4 regions of the Paenibacillus pedocola genome follow, and region 2 is predicted to be linked to each of the others. Evidence: predicted binding sites of a transcription regulator. Region 2 holds the regulator's gene; each other region holds the start of a gene.

Region 1 (3,700 bases), 2.2 Mb from region 2:
GGTCCATCTGATTCAGTACGCGCATATCGAACGGAGTCGTGATATCGCCGTTCTCACGGTAGCCGTGTACATGCAGATTATGGTTGTGGCGGTCGAAGAACAGGTCTTTGATCAGCCCTTCATAGCCATGGAATGCGAAGATCACCGGTTTGTCTTTTGTGAAAAATTGATCAAACTCTTCGTCGGATAAGCCGCGCGGATCGAGCTTCTGGCTTCTCAGCTTGAGCAGATCGACTACGTTGATATAACGGATCTTCAGCTCAGGCAATTTCTCATTCAGGATGGAGATTGCAGCCAAAGCCTCAATGGTCGGTTCTGTACCTGCGGAAGCAAAGACAACATCCGGTTCGCCGCCGTTATCGGTGCTTGCCCAGTCAATGATCTTCAGTCCTTTATCAACCAGCTCCTGCGCTTCTGCGGCACTAAACCACTGCGGACGCGGGTGCTTGGAGGAGACAATCAGATTGATCTTCTGACGGTCGTTCAGTACGGTGTCGAATACAGCCAATAGGGAGTTCGCATCTGCTGGCAGATATTCACGGATGAATTCAGGCTTTTTGTCAGCCAGGTGGCCTAAGAGACCCGGATCCTGGTGAGTGTAGCCGTTGTGATCCTGCTGGAACACAGTAGAAGTTGCTACAACATTCAATGAAGGGATATCTGCACGCCAGCCCTGATCGGTTGCCTTGCGCAGCCATTTGAAGTGCTGGGTAATCATGGAATCAACAACACGCAGGAAGGCTTCATAACTTGCAAAGAACCCGTGACGTCCAGTCAGCACATAACCTTCAAGCAGACCTTCTGCCTGATGCTCCGACAATTGGGAGTCAATAACACGGCCATAAGAAGCCAGGAATTCATCGTTAGGTTCAATAACCTGATCCAGCCATTGGCGTTTGGTCACTTCGAACACAGGTCCAAGACGGTTGGACATCGTTTCATCCGGTCCGAAAATGCGGAAGTTACGGTTAGGCTCATTGCGCAGAACCACTTCTTTCAGATATTTACCCAGAACGGCCATATCCTGTGCTACAACTTTACCTGGAACAGAGTTATCCAGTGCATAGTCGGCAAAGTCCGGCAGGTTCAGGTCTTTGATCAGGTGGCCGGCGTTAGTCACAGGATTCATGCCCATACGTCTGTCGCCTTTTGGAAGGATTTCGGCAAGCTCTGCGTTCAAACGGCCGTTCTCATCGAATAATTCTTCCGGTCTGTAGCTGTGCATCCAGTCCAGCAGAGCCGGTGCATGCTTCATATTCTTCTGGTCTACCGGAATCGGCACCTGATGGGCACGGAACGAACCTGTGTTAGGCACGCCATCCCACTGCGCAGGTCCAGTCCAGCCCTTAGGGGAACGGAAGACGAGCATCGGCCATACCGGACGGGTAAGGTCGTTATTTTCGCGCGCATTTTTCTGGATCGCTGCGATTCTTTCAACGATGGCATCCAGAGCCTTCGCCATTTCAGGGTGCATATGTTCAGGATCTTCGCCTTCAACGAAGAACGGTTCCCAGCCCATGCCTGTGAAGTAGGCGGTAATTTCTTCTTTCGATTGACGGGACAGAATCGTCGGGTTGCTGATCTTGAAGCCGTTCAAGTGCAGAATCGGCAACACAGCGCCATCGGTAACCGGGTTGATGAAGCGGTTGGAGAACCAGGAAGCTGCCAGCGGTCCGGTTTCTGCTTCACCGTCTCCGACAACAACTGCCGAGATCAGGTCCGGATTATCCAGAATAGCGCCAACGCCGTGGGATAAGGAATATCCAAGCTCGCCGCCTTCATGAATCGATCCCGGAGTTTCGGGTGCAGCATGGGAAGCAACGCCGCCCGGGAACGAGAATTGTTTGAACAGTTTCTTCAGACCAGGGATGTCCTGGGTAATTTCCGGATAGATTTCGGTGTAGCTGCCATCCAGATAGGAGTTGGAAACCATAACCTGGCCGCCATGGCCCGGGCCTTCAACATAGAACATATTCAAGTCATATTTAGTAATTACACGATTCAAATGGGCATAGATGAAGTTCTGGCCGGGAATAGTACCCCAGTGCCCGATCGGTTTAATTTTGACGTCAGCGTCTTTAAGAGGCTCTCTCAGCAACGGATTGTCTTTCAAATATAGCTGGCCTACCGAAATATAGTTCGTTGCACGCCAGTAAGCATCCAGCTTCTCCAGATACGTTTTTGATGAGTAATCAACATTCAAGGTCGATAATCCCATTTTATCCACTCCCTGTTTAATTATGAATACAATACCAATCTCTTTTCTCTACACGTACATCATACCTCTGCAAAAAATAAATACAACCTTTTTGACAAGTGATACGGTCCAATTTTGTGAAATTTTGAACATAGTATGAAAATCGGGCCCATAACACAGGAAAACAGCTTTATTTCTATAAATTTTTCCAATATATTACACAAAATTATTTAGATAAACTTTTAAACACTGTATTCATTGCCTCCTCAAAACAAAAAAAATAAGACCGGGAAATTTCCCGGTCTTATTCTTAATGCACAGATACAAAAGTATTGAACTTGAGATATTTGTAATGGAACCGCATGTGTGAGAATTCAAAGGGGGTGCCGTTGTCCAAAAAGAATATCCCTTCCATGATCCCCACGGGTTCATTTACGCTTAAATGCAGCAGCTCCTGGTCCTCCGGCTCGGAGGGCTCGGCAAAGATGGATAAAAACGACTTGGTCACGGCAAGATTGCGCGAATCCTCCAGATAATTGAAGATTGATCCTTCAATAATCGTCTGATTGAGATCCTGGACGATTTTGATCGGAATATAACCCGTCTCAATCATAAAGGGCTCGTCGTCAAACAGGCGCAGACGGACGATTTTGTAGACAAAATCATGGGGCCCGAGGAACAAATCACGCTGCAGCTCCTTGGTGGGTGGAATCACCTCGAAATTCAGCACTTTGACTTTCGGCTTCTTGCCGTGCATCTGAAAATTGTCGGTAACACCCAAATTCGAGCCTTCGTAATTAAAGATCGATTCGTTTTTTATGTACAGGGGATTGATGAACGTACCTGAACCGCGTTTTTTGAAAATAATGCCGACGCTCTCCATTTTGGTCAGCGCACGCTTGATGGAGCTGCGGCTTACCTGATAGGTCTCGCTGAGGCTGCGTTCATCCGGCAATCTCATATCGGCGAATTCTCCCGCGAATATTTTCATTTTTAGATCATCAATAATCTGTTTGTAGACAAATTGTGTCATGAAGTACTCCCTTTCAGGTCTTCTATCACTTCATAAAGCCTAATGTTAACTATATCATAATCATCGCCTAGATTATACAGATTGGCCTTACGTTTCGCAGGCATACCTGATTTTATAATCGCTCAGGTCTATGATCTTTGTAATGGAGATTTCTCCTGCCTAGGGATATAGTGGTTCCGGGCCCCTATTGGTAATAAATGTATTATGCAAGAATAAAGAGTATTGGCCCAGTACCTAATCAAGGAGGATTACGGCCAATGATGCAACATAAACTAAGGACTTCTACATCCATTTTTGAAGCAAGGCCCGTACCTGTCCCTTTTATCGCCGGGATGATTATTATTGAAATTATCTATTCACTATCCGTTAACCTTATTTACTTTGAACACGGCTACTACCGTCCGCTTTCCAATCTTACAAACGGCTGGATCGGCGGAACGTTAAGCGCTAATCTTATCGGTCTTTTCGTG
Region 2 (3,700 bases):
CTGCCTTCATGCCTGTGGCAAGACGCCCGACATTGTTCAGATAGATCGAGGCAGCGCCATATTCTGTCGCCATCAGCAGTGCTTCCGGTGCCGGTACTGCAGTAGGATCTCCGCTTACGCCCTTATGGATCAGCGCTGCAAGCCGCATTTCCTCGAACATATCCAGGTTGTTGTTGCTAGCTGCTCCGTCAGTTCCGAGCGAGACCTTCACTCCGGCTCTCAGCAATTCAGGCACACGGGCAACTCCGCTTGCGAGCTTCAGGTTACTGCCCGGATTATGGGATACGCCAACCTTATAACGGGCCAGAATCTCAATTTCTTCATCATTCAAGTGTACACCATGGGCAATCAGGGATGGTCTGGTGAACATACCGAGCTTCTCCAGATGGGCCACAGGGCGCAGGCCGTAATCGGCTACGTTCTGCTCCACCTCATGGCGCGTTTCGGACATATGCGTATGCATCGGCAAATCCAGATCATGGGCTGCCTGCACAAATTTCATGAAAAATTCCGGCGGACAGGTGTACGGAGCGTGGGGCGAGAGCATTGCCGTAATCCGGCCGTCTGCCTTGCCGTGCCAGTTCCGGGCGAACTCTACGGCTTCGGCAAGCTTCTGGTTCTGCACATCCTCCGGACATAGACCGATCGCGCCGCGCATCAGCACCGCACGGATGCCCGACTGCTCTGTTACCTCTGCAACACGGTCCATATGATCGTACATATCCAGGAAGGTCGTTGTGCCGCCCTTCAGCATCTCGAGAACAGACAAGGCAGTCCCCCAGTATACATCATCTCCGGTGAATTTCGCTTCCATCGGCCACATTTTTTCCTGCAGCCAGCTCTGAAGCACCATATCATCACCATAGCCGCGCAGAAGCGACATCGCCGCATGGCCATGAGTATTGATCAGACCCGGCATAAACAGCAGGCGGCTGCCGTCAACGGTCAGGACACCCTCTTCAAAGGCGGGTTTGTCTTCCCCTATGTATGTGATCAGGTCATTTTCTATAGTCATATAACCGTTCAGGACGGGTTGCACCGAACCAGGTACGAGGAAGCGTCCATTTTCGATTACTGTCTTATTGCTGCTCATCCGTATGTTCTTCCTTTCCATCATGCAAATAATATGCCAGACTCTGGAGGTCGGTTGTAAAATCCGCTGCATGAATGCGAATCGTTGGCGGGGTCTTTAAAATTACCGGTGCAAAATTCAGGATAGCTTCGATCCCCGATTCCACCAGAATATCAGCTACATTCTGCGCTTCGCTGTCCGGAACGGTGATAATGCCAATCCGGATACCCTGCTCACGAATCGTCTGGCCCAGCTCTTCCATTGGCTGAACAGTCAGGGAGTTGATCTTCTGTCCCACTTTAGGCGCATAAGAATCAAATACAGCTGTAATTTTCATTGTATCCTTCAGATAGGCGTTATAGTTGGACAAGGCATGACCGAGGTTACCGGCACCGACCAGAGCCACGTTGATTTGCTGGTCAAGCTTAAGGATATGGCGGATTTTCTCGATCAGGTAGGATACATCATATCCAATGCCCTTTCTGCCAAAATCACCGAAATAAGCCAGATCCTTACGGATCTGCGCCGGGTTAAGATCCAGCTTCTGCCCCAGCTCCTGAGAGGAAACTGTGGCGATTTCACGTTTCTGGAGATCGTTCAGAAAACGCAGGTACACAGGGAGCCTGCGAACAACTGCCTCCGATATTTTATCTGATTTCATGTTTTCTCCTCCTAAAATAAAATCACTCTGATGCGCAGCTTATGAAATCCGCAAGGCGCGTTCCAGCAGCATAACCGGGAACGCGCATGCGGAGATTAGAACATTTATGATCAAACGATCAGAACAAAACAGTACAAGATAATTGCAATTCCCGGTTCCTGAAGGAGGTCATTGAATGTTGGACTCATTGCCGCCTTCAAGCCATTCTTCAATTCTCGGAACCATCTGATCAGTCAGCATATGCTCCATTTTGGGACCCGGAAGAGAATACAGGAAATACTTCCCGTAATAAGCTTCGATGACCCTGGTATCATATACAATGACAATTCCCCGATCCTGAGCCGTCCGAACCAGCCGGCCAAAACCCTGTTTGAAACGGATAACCGCCTGCGGAACAGACAGCTTCATGAAAGGATTCTTCTTCTGGGCCTGTAACAGCTCGGACTTCGCCTCCGCAAGCGGATGGTTCGGCGGCTGAAACGGAAGTCTGACGATCGCCAGGCAAGTCAGTGCCTCTCCGGGGATATCCACACCTTCCCAGAAGCTGCTGGTCCCGAGCAGCACCGAAGCCGAACTGTCCTGAAACCTCCGGATCAGCTTACTGCGGCTGCCTCCCTCCACGCCTTGGCCAAGGACCGTAATATCCTCTGATGCCAGTGCCTCCTTAAGCGGGTCATAGACCTGACGCAGCATCTTATAAGAGGTGAACAGCACAAGCATGCGGCCTTTGGTTGCGACCGCAGTTTCCGCCAGTGAATGCACCAGCTTATCCACAAAGCGGGCATCACCCACACTGCCTTTGACACTTGGGAAATCACGCGGAATAACAAGCAGCGCCTGTTCGCGGTATTTGAACGGCGAAGGCAGCAGTGCTGTCATCAGACGGTCTTGTTCGGCAGCCTCGTTAAGCCCAAGATTATCGATCATGAACTGGAAGGATTTATCCACGGAAAGTGTCGCAGATGTCAGCACAATACTCTTCTTCTTGTCGAAGAACAAATCCTTGAGCTGTGTACTGACATCGACCGGAACGGCATACAGCTGCAGTGATTTGCCGCGGTAGTTGCCGCTACCCTCCATCCAATAAACGATATTCTCATCATTTAAACCCATGAAGAAACGGATCTGTTCACGGATTGAGGCTAAATCCTTAAACAAGCCGCCAATATCCGTCACCAGACTGTCCGAGGAGGACTGGCTTTCTGTATCACGCATCTCGCTGAGCATTTTATCGCCTCTGCGGATAATATCGCTAAGGCTTAAATTCAGCGTATTCTCTAATGCTGCCAGCTCTTCCCAATCCTTCGGCTTCTTACCGGGATGAAGGCGTGTCACCAGCTGCCCGGCTTCACCCGCCGCTGCGTCACTTCGTTCAGGCAGGAGACCAAACAGCTTGTCGCTGAGCGCATCCCAGGTTTCCTTAACCGTCAGCAGGTCCGGATAGATCCTGTCGATCACACCGCTCCACTCGGAAGCCTCTTCGCTGCCGGAGGATTGCAGGGTCTGCCGCAGCGCCGGCAGCTGTCCGTTACGGCTGTCTTTATACAGCCGCGTCAGGGTGTGGGCTACCGTGAAATACTTCATCTGCATGCCAAGATGCTTGCCTGCCACATCCTCCAGATGATGAGCTTCATCAATCACAAGATGTTCATAAGCAGGAAGCAGCTGATGTCCGGCCTTCACATCGGCGAACAGCTTGGAATGATTGGTAATGACCACATCCGCAATGCCGGCTTCATGCTTGGCCCTGTGGTAATAGCATTTGCGGAACCATGGACAGGCGCGGCCCAGGCAGGAGTCCGTATCACTGGCCACAGTCTCCCAAAAGTCGCCGCCACGGCCGTTCAGATTCAGCTCCTCGTCATCACCCGATTGGGTCTGGGTCAGCCAGACAATCATTTGTGCCGCGGTGAGGGCTTCTTCTCTGGGGCTTACAAAGTCTCTTTTATTAATTTTGTGTTCAAACT
Region 3 (3,700 bases), 3.1 Mb from region 2:
GATTAACGCTCATCCTTCCAGAAATTCAGCGGTTTAATATCCTTAGTGATAATCGCAAAGCTGTATCCTTCCTTCTTGAAGGTCTCCAAAAGACGCGGCAGCACTTTAAGCGTCGCCTTCTGGTCATGCATCAATATGACCGGATTCGTCTGCGATTTCTGCAGTTTGTGCACCTGGCTCATGACGGAAGCATAGATTTTGCCGCTGTCTTCCTTGTACTTCCAGTCTTCCGAGTCGACATTCCAGTCCCATAAATGATAACCCTGGGTCAACACCTTGTCCCTGAAGGCTTGTGTGAAATAGGGTTTGCTTCCGTATGGCGGCCGGATCAGTGACGTTTCCGCTCCGCTGATCTTCTTCAGCACCGCATTGTCTCCCGCCATCTCAGCCAGTGCAGCAGCCGGAGATGCATAAAATTCCTCCTTACGGTGAGTCATTCCGTGCAGTCCAAGCCCGTAGCCCGCCTTCACAATCTGTTTCACCTGGGAAGGATAACGGTTCATGTTCAGCCCCAGCATAAAGAAGGTCGCCTTCGCATCATATTTATCCAGTATACCCAGCAGCTCAGAGGTCGTTGCCGACGGTCCGTCATCAAACGTAAGATACAGGGTCCGCCCCTTGGCCTCTGACGTACCAGCAGAAGCAGTTCCGCTGGCGGCCTGCGGTTTCAGCTTGTCTTTATATTGAACAAAGTATTCCTCGTCGCTCAGCAGCGCCGCAGCATCCCGTACCCGAAGTAAATATTTATCCGGCTGAAAGGTTAAGCTATACCCGAGGTAGGTGCTGATCCGCAGAGGCACCATCAGCTTGCCGTCCTGCAGGAAGGTGCTCATCGCAGCAACGGTTCCGTCCGGAAGCTGAAGTCCCCCGTCATTGTTAAGCAGCTGAACCGAATGATCTCCGGCCGCAACTGCAATTCCTTCCTGCAGACCGGTAATGGTCCATTTCAGTTCTGCTGACAGCGCACGGAGCGGAACATAATAAGTGTCTTTGACGGATACAGCTTCGATTTCAGTCAAGGTATCGTTGACTCCCAGCTTCAAGACTGAACCTGCCCCCGCAGCCTTAGCTGTGGTTTGCAGAATCCCAAAACATAAGAATAATGTCATCAATAAAGCCATTACTTTTTTCATAGGCACGAGCAGAATCTCCAATCTATGTATATTTACCTCTAACTCTATCATACATAGATATAACGTAATTTGAGAGATTGTAACCCAATCCATAAATTATTGTTACTTTTTCGGACTGTGATATAAGACATAGCAAGCCCTTCTCATTCAAAAAGGCAGAGTTTCCTAATAATTCGTCGAATGCTGTCACATCAACAAAAAAAGCGGTTAAAAGGCATCCTTTTTACACATTATAATTGTGACGAAATTAGCAACATTTGTGAATGTTTGAACAAATTTTGAACTTCCTTAAAATCAGCTTAAAGCCCGTTGCTACAGTGATCTTTGTCATACCTAACCGCACTTGTAACAAATTGATCACAGATATTTAACTTTATCGCCATTATTAAGGTCGATAATAGATATTATGTTAAAATATGTATTTTGCAATTAGGGTAAGTAATTCTTACTATAGATACAGGTTAAGCTTTGCCAGCCATCGAACGGCTAATGAAAAGAAGTATTGAAGGAAGGAGTTCTATATGAAAAAAAAGGGACCGTTATACGCTTTGTTTCTAAGCCTGCTCTTTATTCTGCCGGGATGCAGTTCGCTTTCCGTACTGAATCCGAAGGGGCCGGCTGCCCGAACTTTATCTGACACGATCATCCTCTCCATTCTGGTGATGGCCGGTGTCCTCGCAGTTGTCTACATCTTATATATCTTCGTCCTGGTGAAATACCGGGCAAAGAAGAGCAATGAAGGGTACATTCCTGAACATGAGGAGGGCAACAAGGTTCTTGAGGCTATCTGGATTATCATCCCGATCATCATCGTAGCCTTTCTGTCCGTTGTGACTGTTAAGTCCACTCATGCGGTCGAGAATGTCGCCTCTGAGTACAAGGATCAGGATCCGCTGGTCATTTATGCTTCGTCATCCAACTGGAAATGGCATTTCAGCTATCCTGAGGAAGGCATTGAAACAGTTAACTACGTCAACATTCCCGTTCACCGTGCGGTAGAATTCAGACTGTACTCCTTCGGGACAATCACGAGCTTCTGGGTTCCCCAGCTTGCCGGTCAAAAATACGCAATGAGCGATATGCTTACCGAGCTTAACCTCTCGGCCGATACTGTGGGCTCTTATATCGGAAAGAACTCGAACTTCAGCGGTAAGGGCTTTGCCCATATGGAATTCGAGACTCTGGTAATGACCGATAAAGATTACCAGGATTGGGTGAAGGAAGTTAAAGAAACTGCACCTGCGCTTACCGAAGAGGAATTCAAAGGTCTGCTTGCCGCCGAAGTACTTGGACGCAAAACCTACTCCTCTACGCATCTGACGTTCAGTCCTCCTCCGGGTGACCATAGCGAGCATATGAGCGGAAACGGCTCGGAAATGGATATGGAGAACGGCGGTACGGAACATGAGGACAACAAGGAAATCCATCCTTCTCCGGAACCATCCAGCCAGACAGAGTTTGACAGTGTGCCTAATCCGGAAGTCGATGAACCGCTGCCAAGTTCGCCTGTTGAAGAAACTACGAACTAATGATGCAATAGCAACAACCTGAAAGGAGCCACCCTAATGGATTTAGACAAATTTAAGGTTCACGGCGAACCCTTGATTTACGGAGCCATGGTCAGTATCGCACTCGCTACCATCGGGATTCTCGTCGGGTTGACCTATTTTAAGAAATGGGGATACCTGTGGCGTGAATGGCTTACTACCGTGGATCACAAGAAAATCGGGGTCATGTATATTCTCGCAGCACTTCTGATGCTGTTCCGAGGCGGCGTGGACGCGATGATGATGCGTCTGCAAACCGCAGCACCGGAAATGAAATTCCTCGATGCGCAGCATTATAACGAGGTATTTACCACCCACGGCCTGATTATGATCCTCTTCATGGCCATGCCTTTTATCATCGGTCTGATGAACGTAATCATTCCGCTGCAAATCGGCGCAAGAGACGTTGCTTTTCCGCGCCTCAACGCTGTCAGCTTCTGGCTGTTCTTCATGGGAGCCATGCTGCTTAACATTTCCTTCGTTATCGGGGGATCACCGGATGCAGGCTGGTCCGCGTACTTCCCGCTGGCGAGTCTGGAATTCAGCCCGACTGTTGGTAACAACTACTACTCCCTTGCACTACAGATTTCCGGTATCGGAACACTGATTACAGGGGTTAACTTCATTGTTACCATTCTCAAAATGCGCGCACCAGGCATGACGCTGATGAAAATGCCGATGTTCACCTGGTCCGTACTGATCACCAACGTCATTATCGTCTTCGCCTTCCCGGTGCTGACCGTAGCACTTGCCCTGATGATGTTTGACCGTCTGTTCGGCTCACAATTCTTCACGATGGCCAACGGCGGGATGGATATGCTCTGGGCTAACCTGTTCTGGGTTTGGGGACATCCGGAGGTTTACATTGTAATTTTGCCGGCATTCGGGATTTACAGTGAAATTATCGCCACCTTCTCCAAAAAGAACCTGTACGGCTATACCTCAATGGTATTCAGTATGGTCATCATCTCGCTTTTGTCCTTCCTGGTTTGGGCTCACCATTTCTACACCATGGGTCAA
Region 4 (3,700 bases), 2.3 Mb from region 2:
ATCATGTTATTGAAGGTACGGGCAAGCTGGAAGTGGTGACGGTGGACGGTGTGACTCACAAAGCTACTCTGGTCGGAGCAGACAAGGTGACGGATATTGCTGTGCTGTCCATGGATGCCAAGGGTATTACGACCGTAGCCCAGATCGGTGATTCCTCCAAGCTGCGGCTCGGCGAGACGGTTATTGCGATTGGCAATCCGCTTGGTCTTGGCGACACCCTGACTTCGGGCATTGTGAGCTACACGGAGCGGACGATTCCGGTATCGCTGAATCAGGACGGCGTCTATGATTGGGAACAGGAAGTAATCCAGACGGATGCAGCGATTAACGAAGGCAACAGCGGCGGCGCTCTTGTTGATCTGGACGGCAAGGTGATCGGGATCAATACGATGAAAATCTCTGATACCGGCGTGGAAGGACTCGGATTTGCCATTCCGGCTAACCATGTGATGGAGACGGCTGATGAGCTGGCGGCTAACGGCAAAATATCCCGTTCTTACTTGGGCGTCTATTCGGTAGATCTCAATAATCCCTATGTACCGCTTGCAGAGGATCAGGTTAAGGAACTGAATCTTCCGACATCTGTAAAAGACGGCGTAGTCGTACTCGATGCTGTGGGACCGGCACAGGCTGCAGGCCTTCAGTTCAACGATGTGATTACGAAGTTTAATGATCAGCCGATTACATCGACTCTTTCGCTGCGTAAATATCTTTATGAGCAGACCAAGATCGGTGACGAGCTGAAAATCACCTATTACCGGAATGGTGAAGTGAATCAGGTTACGGTGAAACTTCTGGAGAAACCGGAGGAATAAAAGCTGGATCAGCTGCATATAATGAAGAGGCAGTCATGAAAAAGGAAGCGGCTTGGCCGTCCTGATAATTTTTTGGGACGGCACCGTTTCAGCCTAAATTGAACTGGGTAATGGATAATACAAGGCGGAATTTTCCTTTATATGTAGACTGGCAGCCCTTACATTGGAAAGTACTCCTTATAAGGGAAAAAACGGAGAATTTCGGATAAGCCAGCTTGCCTTTGTTCCGCGGGTGTGGTAACATGAGAATAATCATACAATTGATACCTAATTTTCACATTGAAAAGGGCTGTCATTTGGAGTAACAACCTTTTTCAATGTGTGAATTTTTTCTTTGTTTGAAGATAAAAAGAACATATTAATTTAAATTTGTGGAGGTAACACACATGCAAACAGGTACAGTTAAATGGTTCAACGCAGAAAAAGGATTCGGATTCATCGAAGTTGAAGGCGGAAGCGACGTATTCGTACACTTCTCCGCTATCACTGGCGAAGGATTCAAAACTTTGGACGAAGGCCAACGCGTTGAATTCAACGTTGTTCAAGGCAACCGTGGACCACAAGCCGAAAACGTTGTAAAACTGTAATAATAGAAGCACCGTCCCCGCTTTTGTAAGTTGGGACGGTCTTTTTTTATAAAGATCAGACCGAACTTCACCATCGCAAATACAGCCTGATCTTAGCAGAAGAATAACGCTAACGAAGGATTTGTCAGCACCCTGTAAGAGCATCGTTAGATGCTTTTTTACTTGTTTCTCAGGCATGTGACATAAAGGAAGGGAGGAACGGCAATGAACTACCGGAAAAAGCCTATGGAGGAAGTACCGGAAGAAAATACCGCAATTTGGGCTTGTACCAATGATGGTTGCAATGGATGGATGAGGGACAATTTCGCATTTGAACATGCGCCTTCTTGCCGTCTCTGTCATGCCCCAATGGTCCGCAGCATGAAGATGCTGTCGCAACTGCTTAATTCCAATGGCGATCTTAAATCATTGAAGAAGGGTATTTCCATTACCTGACCAATGCCTTTATGAGTCAAGCTTAATATAGAGCGATGAACAAATCCAAGACGGTGAAACCGTCTTATTTTTTTTGCTTTCTGGGTATAATATTGTGATATTTGTCACAAATTTATTGAATTTTAGCGCCAAACGGGGTGTATAATGTGATTATTGTCACACTGTGATCCTTAAATTTTTGACAGAATAGATGTAATGAATGGGGAGAAGGAAGGGGAGAAATATGGATACAGTAATGCTGTCGCGTATACAATTTGCGTCGACGACGATCTTTCATTATTTCTTTGTACCGGTGTCGATTGGTCTGGCACTGCTGATTGCGATTATGGAAACGATGTACGTCAGAAAAGGCAATGAAGAGTACAAAAGAATGGCGCAGTTCTGGGGGAAGCTTTTCCTAATTAACTTCGCAGTGGGTGTAGTAACAGGAATTCTGCAGGAGTTCCAGTTCGGAATGAACTGGTCTGACTATTCACGCTTTGTAGGTGATGTGTTCGGAGCACCGCTGGCGATTGAAGCGCTGCTCGCCTTCTTCCTGGAATCCACGTTTATCGGATTATGGATTTTTGGCTGGGACAAGGTTTCCAAGAAGATTCACCTGCTGGCGATCTGGATGGTTGCACTGGGAACTACCCTGTCGGCGTTCTGGATTCTCACAGCGAACTCTTTTATGCAGCACCCTGTCGGCTTTGCAATGAATAATGGCCGGGCTGAGATGAATGATTTCCTGGCGCTGATTACAAATGGACAATTGCTGGTTGAATTACCGCATACCCTGCTCGCCGCCTATGCAACGGGCGCGTTCCTGGTGACCGGTATCAGTGCATATAAAATGCTGAAGAAGCAGGATGTGCCTTTCTTCAGAAGATCGTTTGAAATTGCGGCGATTGTCGGTATCGTCTCTTCGGTGGGTGTGGCCGTTGCCGGACATGCTCAGGCACAGTACCTGGTCGAAACACAGCCGATGAAAATGGCCGCTTCTGAAGGACTCTGGGAAGACAGTGGAGACCCGGGGGCATGGACGGTCACTGCTTTTATCGATCCTGTAAATAAAGTCAATTCCGGGGAAATCAAGATTCCTTACCTGCTGAGTTTCCTCTCCTATAGTGAATTCTCAGGCAGCGTCAAAGGGATGAATACCCTGCAGGCTGAATATGAACAACAGTATGGTCCCGGGAATTATATCCCGCCTGTGCGCACTACGTTCTGGAGCTTCCGGATCATGGTTGTTGCAGGCTCGCTCATGGTCGTACTCGGCCTGTATGCGATGTATCTGATGTGGCGTAAAAAGATGGAACGTCCGAATACCTGGTTTATGCGGTTCATGTTCTGGGGGCTGTTGCTTCCGCCAATCGCTAATACTGCGGGCTGGATTATGACCGAAATCGGACGTCAGCCTTGGACTGTATTTGGCCTAATGACGACAGAAGACAGTGTATCACCTAACGTTTCGGCGGGTTCGATCCTGTTCTCAGTAATTACTTTTAACGCCATTTATGCAATATTGGGTATTGTATTGATCGGTTTGTTTGTGAAAGTTATCAAAAAAGGCCCTTATCACATGGATCACGATCATGGTGAATCACATGATCCGTATAGCAAGGAGGGAACGACGCATGCTTTCTCTTAATGAATTATGGTTTGTGCTGATTGCGGTCTTATTTATCGGATTCTTCTTTCTGGAAGGCTTTGACTTCGGTGTAGGAATGGAAACACAGATCCTGGCCAAGAATGATACGGAGCGCCGGGTGCTGATCAACTCGATCGGACCTTTCTGGGATGCCAACGAGGTATGGCTGCTGACAGGGGCAGGGGCAATGTTCGCCGCCTTCCCGAACTGGTATGCCACGCTGTTCAGCGGAT

What was found. The regulator Rex, encoded in region 2, represses fermentation and respiration genes when NADH is low (regulators of the CRP and FNR family bind a similar motif). The targets are predictions, from matches to a motif close to TTGTGAAATATTTCACAA.
Region 1: QU597_RS08285 (phosphoketolase family protein) is a predicted target of Rex. The motif match lies at 2,333-2,350, and genes of this name have one in related genera.
Region 3: qoxA (cytochrome aa3 quinol oxidase subunit II) is a predicted target of Rex. The motif match lies at 1,391-1,408, and genes of this name have one in related genera.
Region 4: QU597_RS28515 (cytochrome ubiquinol oxidase subunit I) is a predicted target of Rex. The motif match lies at 1,930-1,947, and genes of this name have one in related genera.

What each region holds. Positions count from the first base shown of each region.
Region 1 is NZ_CP134223.1:1,919,801-1,923,500, reverse strand. Features, by position in the region: gene QU597_RS08285 (phosphoketolase family protein) at 1-2,218, opposite strand, end outside; gene QU597_RS08280 (GntR family transcriptional regulator) at 2,508-3,230, opposite strand; gene QU597_RS08275 (CPBP family intramembrane glutamic endopeptidase) at 3,488-3,700, shown strand, end outside.
Region 2 is NZ_CP134223.1:4,160,251-4,163,950, forward strand. Features, by position in the region: gene QU597_RS18420 (amidohydrolase) at 1-1,093, opposite strand, end outside; gene QU597_RS18425 (redox-sensing transcriptional repressor Rex) at 1,080-1,733, opposite strand; gene dinG (ATP-dependent DNA helicase DinG) at 1,902-3,700, opposite strand, start outside.
Region 3 is NZ_CP134223.1:1,037,549-1,041,248, reverse strand. Features, by position in the region: gene QU597_RS04465 (polysaccharide deacetylase family protein) at 3-1,133, opposite strand; gene qoxA (cytochrome aa3 quinol oxidase subunit II) at 1,655-2,662, shown strand; gene qoxB (cytochrome aa3 quinol oxidase subunit I) at 2,699-3,700, shown strand, end outside.
Region 4 is NZ_CP134223.1:6,429,048-6,432,747, reverse strand. Features, by position in the region: gene QU597_RS28530 (S1C family serine protease) at 1-815, shown strand, start outside; gene QU597_RS28525 (cold-shock protein) at 1,202-1,402, shown strand; gene QU597_RS28520 (cold-shock protein) at 1,607-1,837, shown strand; gene QU597_RS28515 (cytochrome ubiquinol oxidase subunit I) at 2,061-3,467, shown strand; gene cydB (cytochrome d ubiquinol oxidase subunit II) at 3,454-3,700, shown strand, end outside.